2 regions of the Dethiobacter alkaliphilus AHT 1 genome follow, and region 2 is predicted to be linked to the other one. Evidence: riboswitches for the same ligand, from Rfam matches in the RefSeq annotation. Region 2 holds a riboswitch; the other holds the start of a gene.

Region 1 (6,039 bases), on a different contig from region 2:
CGGCCGGCTAGGCCCTTTGCGGTGATGTGCCGCGATGAAGCCCTGGTGCGCCGTTATTGTTCTGTAGATGAAAAAGAAGCAGAGCTTCTGGACTCCCCGGAAGCTCCCATTGTGGTGCTCAGGCGCCGGCCCGGCTCTATTTTGCCAAAAGGCCTGGCTCCCAAGGCAGGCACACTGGGCGTGATGCTGCCCTACACACCGCTGCACCATCTACTCTTTGATCAGGACTTGGAGATGCTGGTGATGACCAGCGGTAATGAAACCGGCCTGCCCCTGGCCAAAGACACCCAGGAAGCATTGCGTGATTTAGGAACGGTGGCAGATTTTTTTCTGACCCATAACCGGCCAATTCATAAACGCTGTGACGATTCCCTGCTGCAGGTAATTCAGAAAGTCCCGCATCTGCTGCGGCGCTCCCGGGGGTACGTCCCGGCATCCATTCCGGTACCCGTACCTAACAACTCTGCCCAGGTATTTGCAGCCGGCGGGGATCTTAAAAACTCCTTCTGTTTCCTAAAGGACGGCCATGCTTACCCCGGCCCCCATATCGGGGATTTGGCCTATGCGGAAACACGCCGCGTCCATCTGGAAGCGGCGGGAGAACTGGCTGAGATGTTACAGGTTGAGCCAACCATTGTGGCCTTTGATTGTCATCCCGGCTACCACTCGGCAGCCTTGGCCGCCAAAAAGCCGGGAACCCATGAGACGGTATGGCATCATCATGCTCACCTGGCCTCCTGTATGGGAGAAAACTACCTAACCGGCCCGGTAATTGGTGTGATATGTGACGGCACCGGCTATGGCCGGGACGGTACAATCTGGGGCGGTGAAGTACTCAGTGGCGATTATTTGGACTTTGAGCGGGAATTCCACCTGGAGCCGGTACCCCTTCCCGGAGGAGAAGCGGCAGTACGCCACCCCTGGCGGATGGCCGTCTCCTGGTTATGGCAAAGTACGGGGGAGGAAGGTGTCACACTGGCAAAAGCACTCTTTGCCGACAAGGAAAGAGAGATAGACCTTTTGTCCACCATGCTTAAACGAAAAGTAAACTCTCCCATGGCCTCCAGCTGCGGCAGGCTCTATGATGCGGCGGCGGCACTTTTAGGTATCTGCCGGGAAAACACCTATGACGGCCAGGCACCCATGGAGCTGGCAGAAGCTGCCCTGGGCCATGAGCGAGGTACTTATCCCTTTACCATAGAAGGAAAAACCATCAGCTGCAGTACACTAATGCATAGTCTTGCCGAAGATTTTCTGCGCGGCAAAGATGCGGGAATGATTGCTGCAGCTTTTGAAGCAACCATTGTGGAGATGTTTGCCGCTGCGGTGGAGCGGGTCAGGCAGAAAAACGGACTGGACCGGGTTGTTTTAAGCGGTGGCTCGTTTCAGAACCCTTATTTGCTCACCGCGCTCAGGACACGGTTGCAGGCGGCAGGTTTTCAGGTTTATACACAGCGGCAGGTGCCGGCAAATGACGGCGGCCTGGCTTTGGGCCAGGCACTGGTGGCCGCATGGAGGAGGACGGTCTGATGTGTATCGGTATGCCTTGTGAGGTAATTGAAAACAGCGGTATGTGGGGGACTGTAGATTATTGCGGAAACCGCATGGAAGTGATGATGACTTTGGTGCCCAAAGCGGTTCCAGGCTCCTGGGTACTGGTTCATGCCGGCCTGGCTATCCAGCAGATAGACCTGCAGGACGCAGAAGAAACACTGGCCCTGCTAAAGGAGTTGGAAGGGCATGAATGAACAGACGGTTTCAGCCCTGATCCACAGGATAAAAAGCAATATTACACAGCCGCTGCGCCTGATGGAAGTTTGCGGGACCCATACCACCGCCATTGGCCGCTGTGGTATCCGGTCCCTGTTGACCCCGGAGCTGGAGCTGGTCAGCGGCCCCGGTTGTCCGGTGTGTGTCACCTCGCAGTACGACCTGGACCAGATGATTATGCTCTCACGCCAACCCGGCGTCACCATCGCCACCTTTGGCGATATGCTGCGCGTTCCCGGCAGTGAAACTACACTGGAATTGGAGAAAGCCGCCGGTGCAGATGTTCGTGCAGTTTATTCACCCTTTGAAGCGGTAAAAATGGCACAACAGGAACAAGACCGCCAGTTTGTTTTCCTGGGCGTAGGTTTTGAAACCACAGCCCCGGCCATTGCCATGTCAGTGGAGTTAGCCCGCCAATACGGCCTGGATAATTACTCGGTTTTCTCCTGTGTGAAAACCATGCCTGCTGCTCTGCATGCCCTGCTTGGTGGAGGTAAGTCCTCATTACACGGGCTGATCCTGCCGGGCCATGTCAGTGCGGTAATCGGCAGGAAGGCCCAGGATTTTGTGGCCTCCCATTATCATTTGCCCGCCGCTGTCACAGGCTTTGAGTTGACAGATATCCTGACTGCTGTTTTAGCTTTGGTGGAAATGGCTACAAAGGATGAGGCAGCTGTGGTGAACTGTTACCCCTCTGTTGTTCGGGAGGAAGGAAATCCCCAGGCCAGGGCGCTAATTGAGAAAGTCTTTGCCCCAAGTGATGCCAACTGGCGCGGCCTGGGCCTTATCGAGCAAAGCGGCCTGTCTTTGCGCCGGGAGTTGACCCAGTTTGACGCCCGCCTGCGCTTCCCCGTAACACCTCAAGATACCCCGGAAAACTCTGCCTGCCGCTGTGCCAATGTTCTTTTGGGTGAAATTACCCCTCCCGACTGCGCACTGTTTGGCAGCAAATGTAATCCTCTCTCACCGGAAGGACCTTGTATGGTTTCTTCGGAAGGGGCTTGTGCAGCTTACTTCCGTTATGAACGAAAAAAGGCGGTGACTCTATGAGCCGGGTAACCCTGTCCCACGGGGACGGCGGTGCCTTTTCCGCCCAACTGGTACAAAACCTGTTTCTTCGCTATCTATGGAACCCCTATCTGGAGCACTTATCTGATGCTACCATACTACCCACGCCTAACCGCGCCTTAGCAGTCACCACAGATTCCTTTGTTGTCCAACCGGTCTTTTTCCCCGGCGGTGATATCGGTAAACTCTCTGTTTGCGGCACCATAAACGATTTGACAGCGGGGGGAGCAAGGCCCATGTATCTTACTGCCGCTTTTATTCTGGAAGAGGGGTTTTTGCTCTCCCAGTTGGAACAGATTGTGGCTTCCATGGCCCAAACCGCCAAGGAATGCGATGTGGCGGTGGTGGCGGGAGATACAAAAGTAGTGCCCAGGGGCCAGGCCGACGGGATTTATATTAATACTACGGGAATCGGCCAGGTCTACAGGGGACTGAAGCTCTCCCCTCGGGAAATACAGCCGGGAGACGCAATTATCGTTTCCGGCACTTTGGGCGACCATGGTATTGCCGTTTTGTCAGAGCGCGAAGGCCTGGCCTTTGAAACACAAGTAAAAAGCGACTGTGCACCTCTAAGCAGCTTGCTGTCCGCAGTGGAGGATTTATTCCCCGCTGTGCGCTGGTTGCGGGATCCCACTCGCGGCGGCGCGGCCGCCTCCCTCAATGAACTGGCTCAGGCTGCCGGGGCCGATATAATTTTGCAAGAGCGCCACATACCAATCCGGCCACAGGTTAAGGCCGCCTCAGATATGTTAGGGCTGGATCCCCTTACTCTGGCCAACGAGGGAAAAATGCTGTTTGTAGTCCAAAAGGATTCAGCAGCAGATCTATTAAACATGCTGCAAGCTCATCCCCTGGGCGCCGATGCGGTAATTATCGGAACGGTGGCCTCCGGCAGCGGGGAAGTACTCATGAAAACTGAAGCAGGGGGCACTCGCCTTGTGGAAATGCCGGCAGGCATTCCAGTGCCCAGAATATGCTGAGTAGAAAAATTGTCTCTTGATTCCGGTTCTTTTCCATGGTAAATTAGAACTACTAAAACAAAATACTTCCAGGGGAGCCTGCCTAAGCAGGCTGAGAGTGGGATGTGTTTCCCTGACCCTCATAACCTGATTTGGGTAATGCCAACGTAGGGATGGTTCCGGTTAAACTTTAAGCAAATTCCCTGTGAATTTGCTTTTTATTTTCCGGTAAGTAATTTATATGTAGTTAGCAAACCGGCAGCGTAAACCGTGCCTAGCTTGAACTACAGGTTATGAGGGAGCATTTATGCTCTCTTTTTTAGTTCCCTGAAAAAAGAAAGGAGTACGCATGATTATTAACGGCACAGAAAAAGACTTTCCCGAGGGCATCACAGTTGCAAAGCTATTGGAAGAGCTGTCCCTTGACCCTAACAAAGTTGTGGTGGAAGTGGATCAGCAAATTGTCCCCAAAGATGAGTACCGGCAAAAAAAGCTTAGCTCCACAGCTGCGGTGGAGTTAATAAGCTTTGTAGGTGGAGGTTGAGATGCAGATTTACGTTAATGAAAAAGCACTGACAATAAAAGAAGGCCAGACTTTGCACGATTTAAAGGAAGAGATTAAAAAGGACGCAGACGTGCTGGTCTATAACGGCTTTATTACTAAGGAAAATCCCATACTGCAGGAAAATGATCGGGTAGTACTGATTAAAAAGGGAGAGATGCCTTCCATGGAAGAAATGGAGGCCATGCTCCTTTCCAGGCATACTCCCGGTGTGCATGAAAAGGTTAAAAACTTTAGCGTAGGCATTGCCGGCCTGGGAGGCCTGGGCTCCAACGCCGCCATGTCCCTGGCCAGAATCGGCATCGGCAAGCTTTTGCTGGTGGATTTTGACGTGGTAGAACCCAGCAATTTAAACCGCCAGCAGTATTTCATCCGCCATATCGGCATGAAAAAAACAGAAGCCTTGAAAGACTTAATTCAGGAGTGCAATCCCTTTGTGGAAGTGGAAACAATAGATACTTTCCTGGATGAAAGCAACATGGCAGAGATCTTCAAAGATGTGGATATTATCATGGAGGCCTTCGATAATGCGGTATCCAAGGCCCTTCTCACAAACACGGTGCTGACCAAAATGAAGGATAAGAAGTTGGTGGCCGCCTCCGGCATGGCAGGCTTTTTTTCCGGCAACAGCATCACCGCCAGAAAAGCGGGAAAAAACTTTTTCCTCATCGGCGACGGCGTAAATGAAGCAAGGCCCGGCCAGGGGCTTATGGCTCCCCGGGTTTCCATAGCCGCCAACCAACAGGCCAATACCGTACTGCGCATTATCTTAGAAGAAGAGGGGGAATAGCTATGGATAAACTGCAAATTGGTTCTACAGAACTGGAAAGCAGGCTTCTTATCGGTACCGGAAAATACTCATCCAATGAAATACTGCCACAGGTTATAGAAAGCAGCGGAACCCAAGTGGTAACCGTTGCTCTAAGAAGGGTGGATATTACCTCCAGTGAGGAAAACATCCTAAACTTCATCGATAAAAAAATAACTCTCTTGCCCAACACCTCCGGTGCAAGAACTGCAGAGGAGGCCGTACGTATCGCCCGGCTGGCACAAGCCGCCGGCTGCGGCAACTGGATTAAAATTGAAGTCATCTCCGATAACAAATATCTCTTGCCCGACAATTACGAAACCATCAAAGCAACGGAAATCTTGGCCAAAGAAGGCTTCGTCGTTCTCCCTTATATGAACCCGGATTTAATGGATGCCAAAAGGATGGCCGATGCCGGAGCGGCGGCAGTAATGCCTTTGGGAGCGCCCATTGGCAGCAACAGAGGCATTAAAACAAAGGAAATGGTGCGCATTCTCATAGATGAAATGAATCTTCCCATCATCGTGGATGCCGGCCTTGGCGCCCCCTCCCATGCCGCAGAGGCCATGGAGATGGGAGCAGATGCGGTGCTGGTCAATACCGCCATAGCATCCTCGGGTGATCCGGTAGCCATGGGGGAGGCCTTTAAACTGGCCACCGAAGCGGGAAGAAAGGCTTACCTTTCCAGATTAGGACCGCAAAGAACAGTTGCCGAGGCATCCTCACCCCTCACCGGGTTTTTGAGGTGAGCTGATGAGTGCTTATGAAAAAATCGCCACATATGAGACACTGGACTTCGCTGCCTTTTTTGCTTCGGTAACCGAAGACAGAATACGCTACGCTCTCATCAAACCCAGCATCAATGAAGAAGA
Region 2 (6,039 bases):
AAAAGACGGTAGAACGGGTATACAACAGCGTTCCCCATTATCGTCGCGTTTTTCAGGCCGAAGGAATCGAGCCGGGTGATATTCAAAGCCTGGACGATCTGTCCAGATTACCGTTTACAGTAAAACAGGATTTCCGGGACAATTACCCGTTTGGCCTGTTTTCGGTACCGCAAAATGAAATTGTACGCTATCACTCTTCTTCAGGAACCACCGGGAAACCCACCGTTGTGGGCTATACCAGAAATGATTTGGCCACCTGGTCTGAGCTGATGGCCCGTTCTTTGGTAAGTGCCGGCGCCACCCGTAATTCTGTGGTGCAAAACGCCTACGGTTACGGCCTGTTTACCGGGGGCCTGGGCGTTCATTACGGCGCGGAGCTTTTGGGTGCAGCTGTTATTCCCATTTCCGGCGGAAACACCCAGCGTCAGGTAATGGTGATGAAGGACTTTGGCACTAACGTTTTAACCTGCACGCCCAGTTATGCGCTGTTTATCGCCGAAGTAATTGAAGAGATGGGATTATCATTGGATGAATTTAAGCTGCATGCTGGAATTTTCGGCGCCGAACCCTGGTCTGAGAATATGCGCCAGGAAATTGAGCGGCGTTTGGGTATCCGTGCCACCGATATTTACGGACTCAGTGAAATTATCGGGCCCGGTGTGGCCATTGAATGTGAAGAGAAGTGTGGCCTGCATATCTTCGAGGACCACTTTATTCCCGAAATCATTGACCCGGCCACCGGCGAAGTGTTGCCTTACGGTGAAAAAGGCGAGCTGGCCATCACCACTGTCACCAAAGAAGCACTGCCCATTATCCGCTACCGGACCCGGGATATTACCACATTGACTGTGGAGCCCTGCCTCTGTGGACGCACCCATGTGCGCATGGCTAAGGTCACCGGACGCAGTGATGATATGATTATTGTCCGCGGCGTTAACGTTTTCCCCACCCAGGTGGAAAGTGTCTTGCTGGAAATCGGTGAAACAGAACCGCACTACCAGCTGGTGGTAACCCGCAAGGGCAGCTTGGATATGCTGGAAATTCAGGTGGAAGTTTCAGAGCGCATGTTCTCTGATAAGATTAAGCGTTTAGAAGAGCTGGAGAAAAAGATTCACTCGCAAATAGATTCCATTTTGGGCATCAGCGCAAAAATCCGCCTGGTGGAGCCCAAGACTATTCCGCGCAGTGAAGGGAAAGCTAAACGTGTCATCGATAAACGTGAGTTATAGGAGGCGGCCATGGTAAAACAATTACACAGACAACAAATTATGGAAATTAAGCCCTACGTGCCGGGTAAGCCGGTGGAAGAAGTGGAGCGGGAGTTAGGCATCTCTGATGTGATCAAGTTGGCATCCAACGAAAACCCGCTGGGACCGGCACCGGCCTCATTGAAAGTGATGCAGGAGCTAATCAACAAAGTTGCCACCTATCCAGACGGCAACTGCTACTATCTGAAAAATTCCCTGGCGGAAAAGTTAAACCTGACTTTTTCCCATTTAGTTGTGGGCAACGGGTCCGATGAAGTAATTAAACTGATTGCCGAAGCGTTTCTGGATGAAGGGGACGAAATTATTATGGCTAACCCTTCATTTTCCGAATATGATTTTGCGGCAAAAATCATGGGGGCACGTACCGTGATGGTGCCCACCAAAGACCTTACCCACGACCTGGAGGCTATGGCGGCGGCGGTGACAGAGAATACCAAGCTGGTTTTTGTCTGTAACCCCAATAACCCCACCGGTACCATGGTAGGTAAGAAAGAAGTAGAAGCCTTTTTGGATAAACTGCCCCAAGGGGTAATAACCATTTTTGACGAAGCATATTTCGAATACGTTCTGGCTGAGGATTACCCCGATACCCTGGAGTTTGTCCGTCAGGAGCGGGACGTTATTGTCCTGCGTACTTTCTCCAAGATTTACGGTTTGGCGGGCCTGCGCATCGGCTATGGCGTAGCCAAGCCAGAGCTTATCGGCCTGATTAGCCGGGTTAAAGAACCCTTTAACGTAAACTTGATTGCCCAGGGCGCAGCCCTGGCCGCTTTGGAAGACGTGGATCATGTCAAAAACAGCGTGGCCATGAATGAGGAAGGCAAAAAGTATCTCTACGAAGAGTTTGAGCGGATGAACCTTCCTTACCAGCCCACCCATGCCAACTTTATCTGGGTTCAGATAAAAGCCGACTGTCAAAAAGCATTTGCCAAGCTGATGCGCCTGGGTGTCATTGTGCGCACCGGCGACATTTTCGGCGCACCGGATGTGGTCCGGGTGACCGTTGGTACTTCCGAGCAAAATAAACGGTTTATCGAAGCGCTGGAGAAAGTCTTGACAGAAGAAGGCGTCTTTAGCTAAAATAGGATAAACACAACTGCATATCTTTCCTGGGGGTGCCCACCAGTGTGGGCTGAGAGGCAGGGGCGACAAACCCGGCCAACCCTTCGAACCTGAGATGGATTATACCAGCGTAGGGAAGGACCGCAAAAGTGGCAGCGCAACAGAAGTAACAGAAGCAAAGCCGCGGACTAAACCGGTCCGCGGCTTATTTTTGTTTACTGCTAGCATTATAACGCTTCGCAGATAGCGAAGCTGCTAGTGTAAGCAGTACTGAAAGGCGCGCGCTGAGGAAACCGAAAGAGCGCGCCTTTCTTGTGCAGGATTTTGCATGGTTTTTGCGAAAAAAGGTCCGTCCCCATTTTGTGTGAGGAGGTTTTGGTTTTGGAGATTGGTGGGTTGTTGGAGAAGTTGAGAGAGGAAAAGCCTTTGGTGCATCATATTACCAATATGGTGACCATGAGTGAGTGTGCCAATGTGACGCTGGTGGCAGGAGGGCTACCCATTATGGCCCATGCGCCCCAAGAGGTGGCGGAGATGGTGAGTCATGCCGGGGCTTTGGTATTAAATATCGGGACGCTGACGCCGGCGCAGGTGGATGCCATGGTGCTGGCGGGCCGGCGGGCCAATGAGCTGGGCCTGCCTGTGGTGCTGGATCCGGTGGGAGCCGGAGCCACTTCCCTGCGCTTAGAGGCAGCCAAGCGTCTATTAAAAGAAATTAAAATCAGCATCATTAAGGGGAATGAAGCAGAAGTTGCCATAATGGCCGGAGGTGCCGCCGAGATTAAGGGAGTGGAGTCCATTAACGTCAGCGGTGATGTGGTGGAGCTGGCCGCTTCCCTGGCCCGGGATACCAATGCTGTGGTGGCGGTAACCGGTGCGGTGGACCGGGTCACCGACGGAGAGAGAATGGTGGAGGTTACAAACGGTAATGCCCTCATGGCTACGGTGGTAGGAACAGGCTGTATGACAGCCTCTGTGATGGGCTGCTTTGCTGCGGTGGAAAAAGATACCCTTAAGGCTGCGGTGGCAGCACTTGTGACCTTTAATGTGGCGGCGGAGCTGGCGGCACGCAATTCTGATGCACCGGCTTCTTTTAAGTCTCAGCTTTTTGATGAACTGTATCGGTTAGATGAGCAAACAATTAAAACCAGACAAAATATCAAAGAAAGGATGATAAACCAGTGAGTGTAAAAAGATTAGTGGCAATGGGCCTGTTAACTGCAATTGGGACCTTAGCCGGCGTTTTTTCCATTCCTGTGGCAGGAGCCATGATTTTTCCGGTTCAGCATGCCATTAATGTGCTGGCGGCAGTATTATTGGGTCCCGGGCCCGCGGTGCTGGTGGCTTTTGCCGTGGCGCTGCTGCGTAACCTGTTGGGGACCGGAACGGTTTTGGCTTTTCCCGGCGGTATGATTGGTGCCTTTGTGGCCGGTTATGCTTTTAGGTTCTTTAAGCGGGATTATGCTGCGGCTGTGGGCGAAGTTTTCGGCACCGGTATCCTGGGAGCCCTGGCGGCAGTCCCGTTGGCACGCTTGGTACTAGGAAGTGAGGCCATTGCTTTTGTTTTTGTGATACCCTTTGCCACCAGCAGCCTGGCCGGTGCGGTATTAGGACTTGTAGTATTAAAAGGCGTGGCGGTTGCCGCGCCAAAACAACTGGGAGAAGAGGGGAAATAAGTGACACAACTGATTAAAGCAAGAGAGGGAATTATCACTCAGGAAATGATTGCTGCTGCCAAAAAGGAAAATGTAGAACCGGAGCTGATCCGGCAGGGTTTGGTTGACGGCACGTTGGTGGTGCCGGCCAATGTTAATCATAAGTCGCTGGAGCCATGCGCCATTGGCAAAGGCACCAAGACAAAGGTTAATGCCAATATCGGTACATCCACCGATTTCCCCGATCCTGAGGCGGAACTGGAGAAGCTGCGACAGGTTGTGGATGCCGGCGCCGATGCGGTGATGGATTTATCCACCGGCCCCAATATTACCGATACCAGGCGGCGCATGCTGGGCGCCTCGCCCCTGCCGGTGGGGACGGTCCCCGTTTATCAGGCCACCGCAGAAGCCAATGTGCGCTACGGTGCCATGATGAAGCTGACCGCCGACGACCTTTTTGACGTGGTGGAGGAGCAGTGTAAAGACGGGGTGGACTTTATTACCGTCCACTGCGGGATTACCCGCCAGGTCATTGACGTCTTGAAAAAACGCCGGCGCGTGGCCGATATTGTCAGCCGCGGCGGCGCCTTTCTTACCGGTTGGATGCTGCACCATGACCGGGAAAATCCGCTTTATGAACGCTACGATGAGCTATTGGAAATTGCTGCCCGCTATGATGTGACCCTTAGCCTGGGTGACGGGCTGCGACCCGGTTGCCTGGCTGATGCCACCGACGGCCCGCAGATTCAGGAGCTGCTTGTTTTGGGCGAACTGGTGGAGCGGGCCTGGGAGAAGGGCGTGCAGGTGATGGTGGAAGGCCCGGGCCATGTGCCGCTGGATCAGGTGCGCTCCAATGTTGACCTGCAGAAATCGCTGTGTAAAGGGGCACCGTTTTATGTGCTGGGGCCGCTGGTCACCGATGTGGCGCCGGGTTATGACCATATTACTTCCGCCATCGGCGGAGCACTGGCTGCCTGGGCCGGTGCGGATTTCCTCTGCTATGTAACTCCGGCAGAACATTTGGGCCTGCCCGATGCCAAAGATGTGCGTGACGGCATAATGGCCAGCCGCATTGCCGCCCATGCCGCCGATATTGCCAAAGGTCTTCCCGGAGCAGCGGAGTGGGATTTGTCCATGGCCAAAGCGCGCAAGGCACTGGACTGGGAGAAGCAGATCGAGCTTTCCATCGACCCCGGTCATGCTGCGGCGGTGCGCAAAAAGAAAAACCCCGAACACAGAGAGGAATGCTCCATGTGCGGGGAGTTTTGTGCCATGAAAGTTGTGGCGGAAGCACTGGGCACCGAAGCCGAGTGCTGCTAATCTCCTAAGACATCTTTAATTTGTTTTTTAATGGGGTCAAGAGCCAGTTGTACATCGCCTGCTGCCGCTGACAAAAACAGCTGCGGCAGGCGTTCTGCATTTTCTGCCGCCTCACGCATCTCGGCGGTTACCTGATCACCCCGGCCTCCCAGCAGGATGCCGTTTTTATCATAGACCGGATGTGCCAGCTTTTTACCCAGCACATATTGGCGAATCTTGGTCCGGGTTTCATCTTCCAGTTCACGGCCGCCCTGAGCCAGGCGCCCCTGCAGCTGAAACCAGAGTTCCCGCAGCTCGGAAGTGGGACCCGGTCTGTCATCTTCCAGTCTGCGGACCAGCCATTCATGGGAGCGGTCCCGCAGGCTCTGCCAGCTTTCCAAAAGCTTTTTGCTGCCGGTGTCCAGCTTTTCCCTGGTAAAGTCCAGACCCTCCAGCAATTCACTGACGCCGGCGGCAATCAATACCTGTGTAAGGCGGTTTTTCTCCCGGGCATGGCTGATGACGTCAATGGTTACCGTTTCTCCTTTGCGAATAATAAAGTTGCCGTCGTCATCGGTCACATCCTGACCGGCTTCCCTTTCCAGCACAAATTCGATCGCTTTGGCTTCCAGGGAGTGGGGAATCTGACGACCCATCCGGTCTGTGGTGTCCACTGCTTCCGCTTCGCGGGCCTGCACCAGATAATCTGCATTAACGATAATAAAATCACGGCCAAAGTTTTCCACCACCGCCAC

What was found. A riboswitch is a leader RNA that binds a small molecule or an ion and turns the genes downstream of it on or off. The one in region 2 is predicted to bind thiamine pyrophosphate.
Region 1: another riboswitch for thiamine pyrophosphate. It lies ahead of thiS (sulfur carrier protein ThiS); the one in region 2 lies ahead of thiM (hydroxyethylthiazole kinase).

The regions. Positions count from the first base shown of each region.
Region 1 is NZ_ACJM01000003.1:162,144-168,182, reverse strand. It holds gene hypF (carbamoyltransferase HypF) at 1-1,530, shown strand, start outside; gene DEALDRAFT_RS04135 (HypC/HybG/HupF family hydrogenase formation chaperone) at 1,530-1,748, shown strand; gene hypD (hydrogenase formation protein HypD) at 1,741-2,820, shown strand; gene hypE (hydrogenase expression/formation protein HypE) at 2,817-3,818, shown strand; TPP riboswitch at 3,879-3,989, shown strand; gene thiS (sulfur carrier protein ThiS) at 4,147-4,341, shown strand; gene thiF (sulfur carrier protein ThiS adenylyltransferase ThiF) at 4,343-5,149, shown strand; gene DEALDRAFT_RS04110 (thiazole synthase) at 5,152-5,916, shown strand; gene thiH (2-iminoacetate synthase ThiH) at 5,921-6,039, shown strand, end outside.
Region 2 is NZ_ACJM01000001.1:286,792-292,830, forward strand. It holds gene DEALDRAFT_RS01455 (phenylacetate--CoA ligase family protein) at 1-1,229, shown strand, start outside; gene hisC (histidinol-phosphate transaminase) at 1,239-2,348, shown strand; TPP riboswitch at 2,370-2,484, shown strand; gene thiM (hydroxyethylthiazole kinase) at 2,712-3,515, shown strand; gene thiW (energy coupling factor transporter S component ThiW) at 3,512-4,006, shown strand; gene thiC (phosphomethylpyrimidine synthase ThiC) at 4,007-5,305, shown strand; gene DEALDRAFT_RS15730 (PRC-barrel domain-containing protein) at 5,302-6,039, opposite strand, start outside.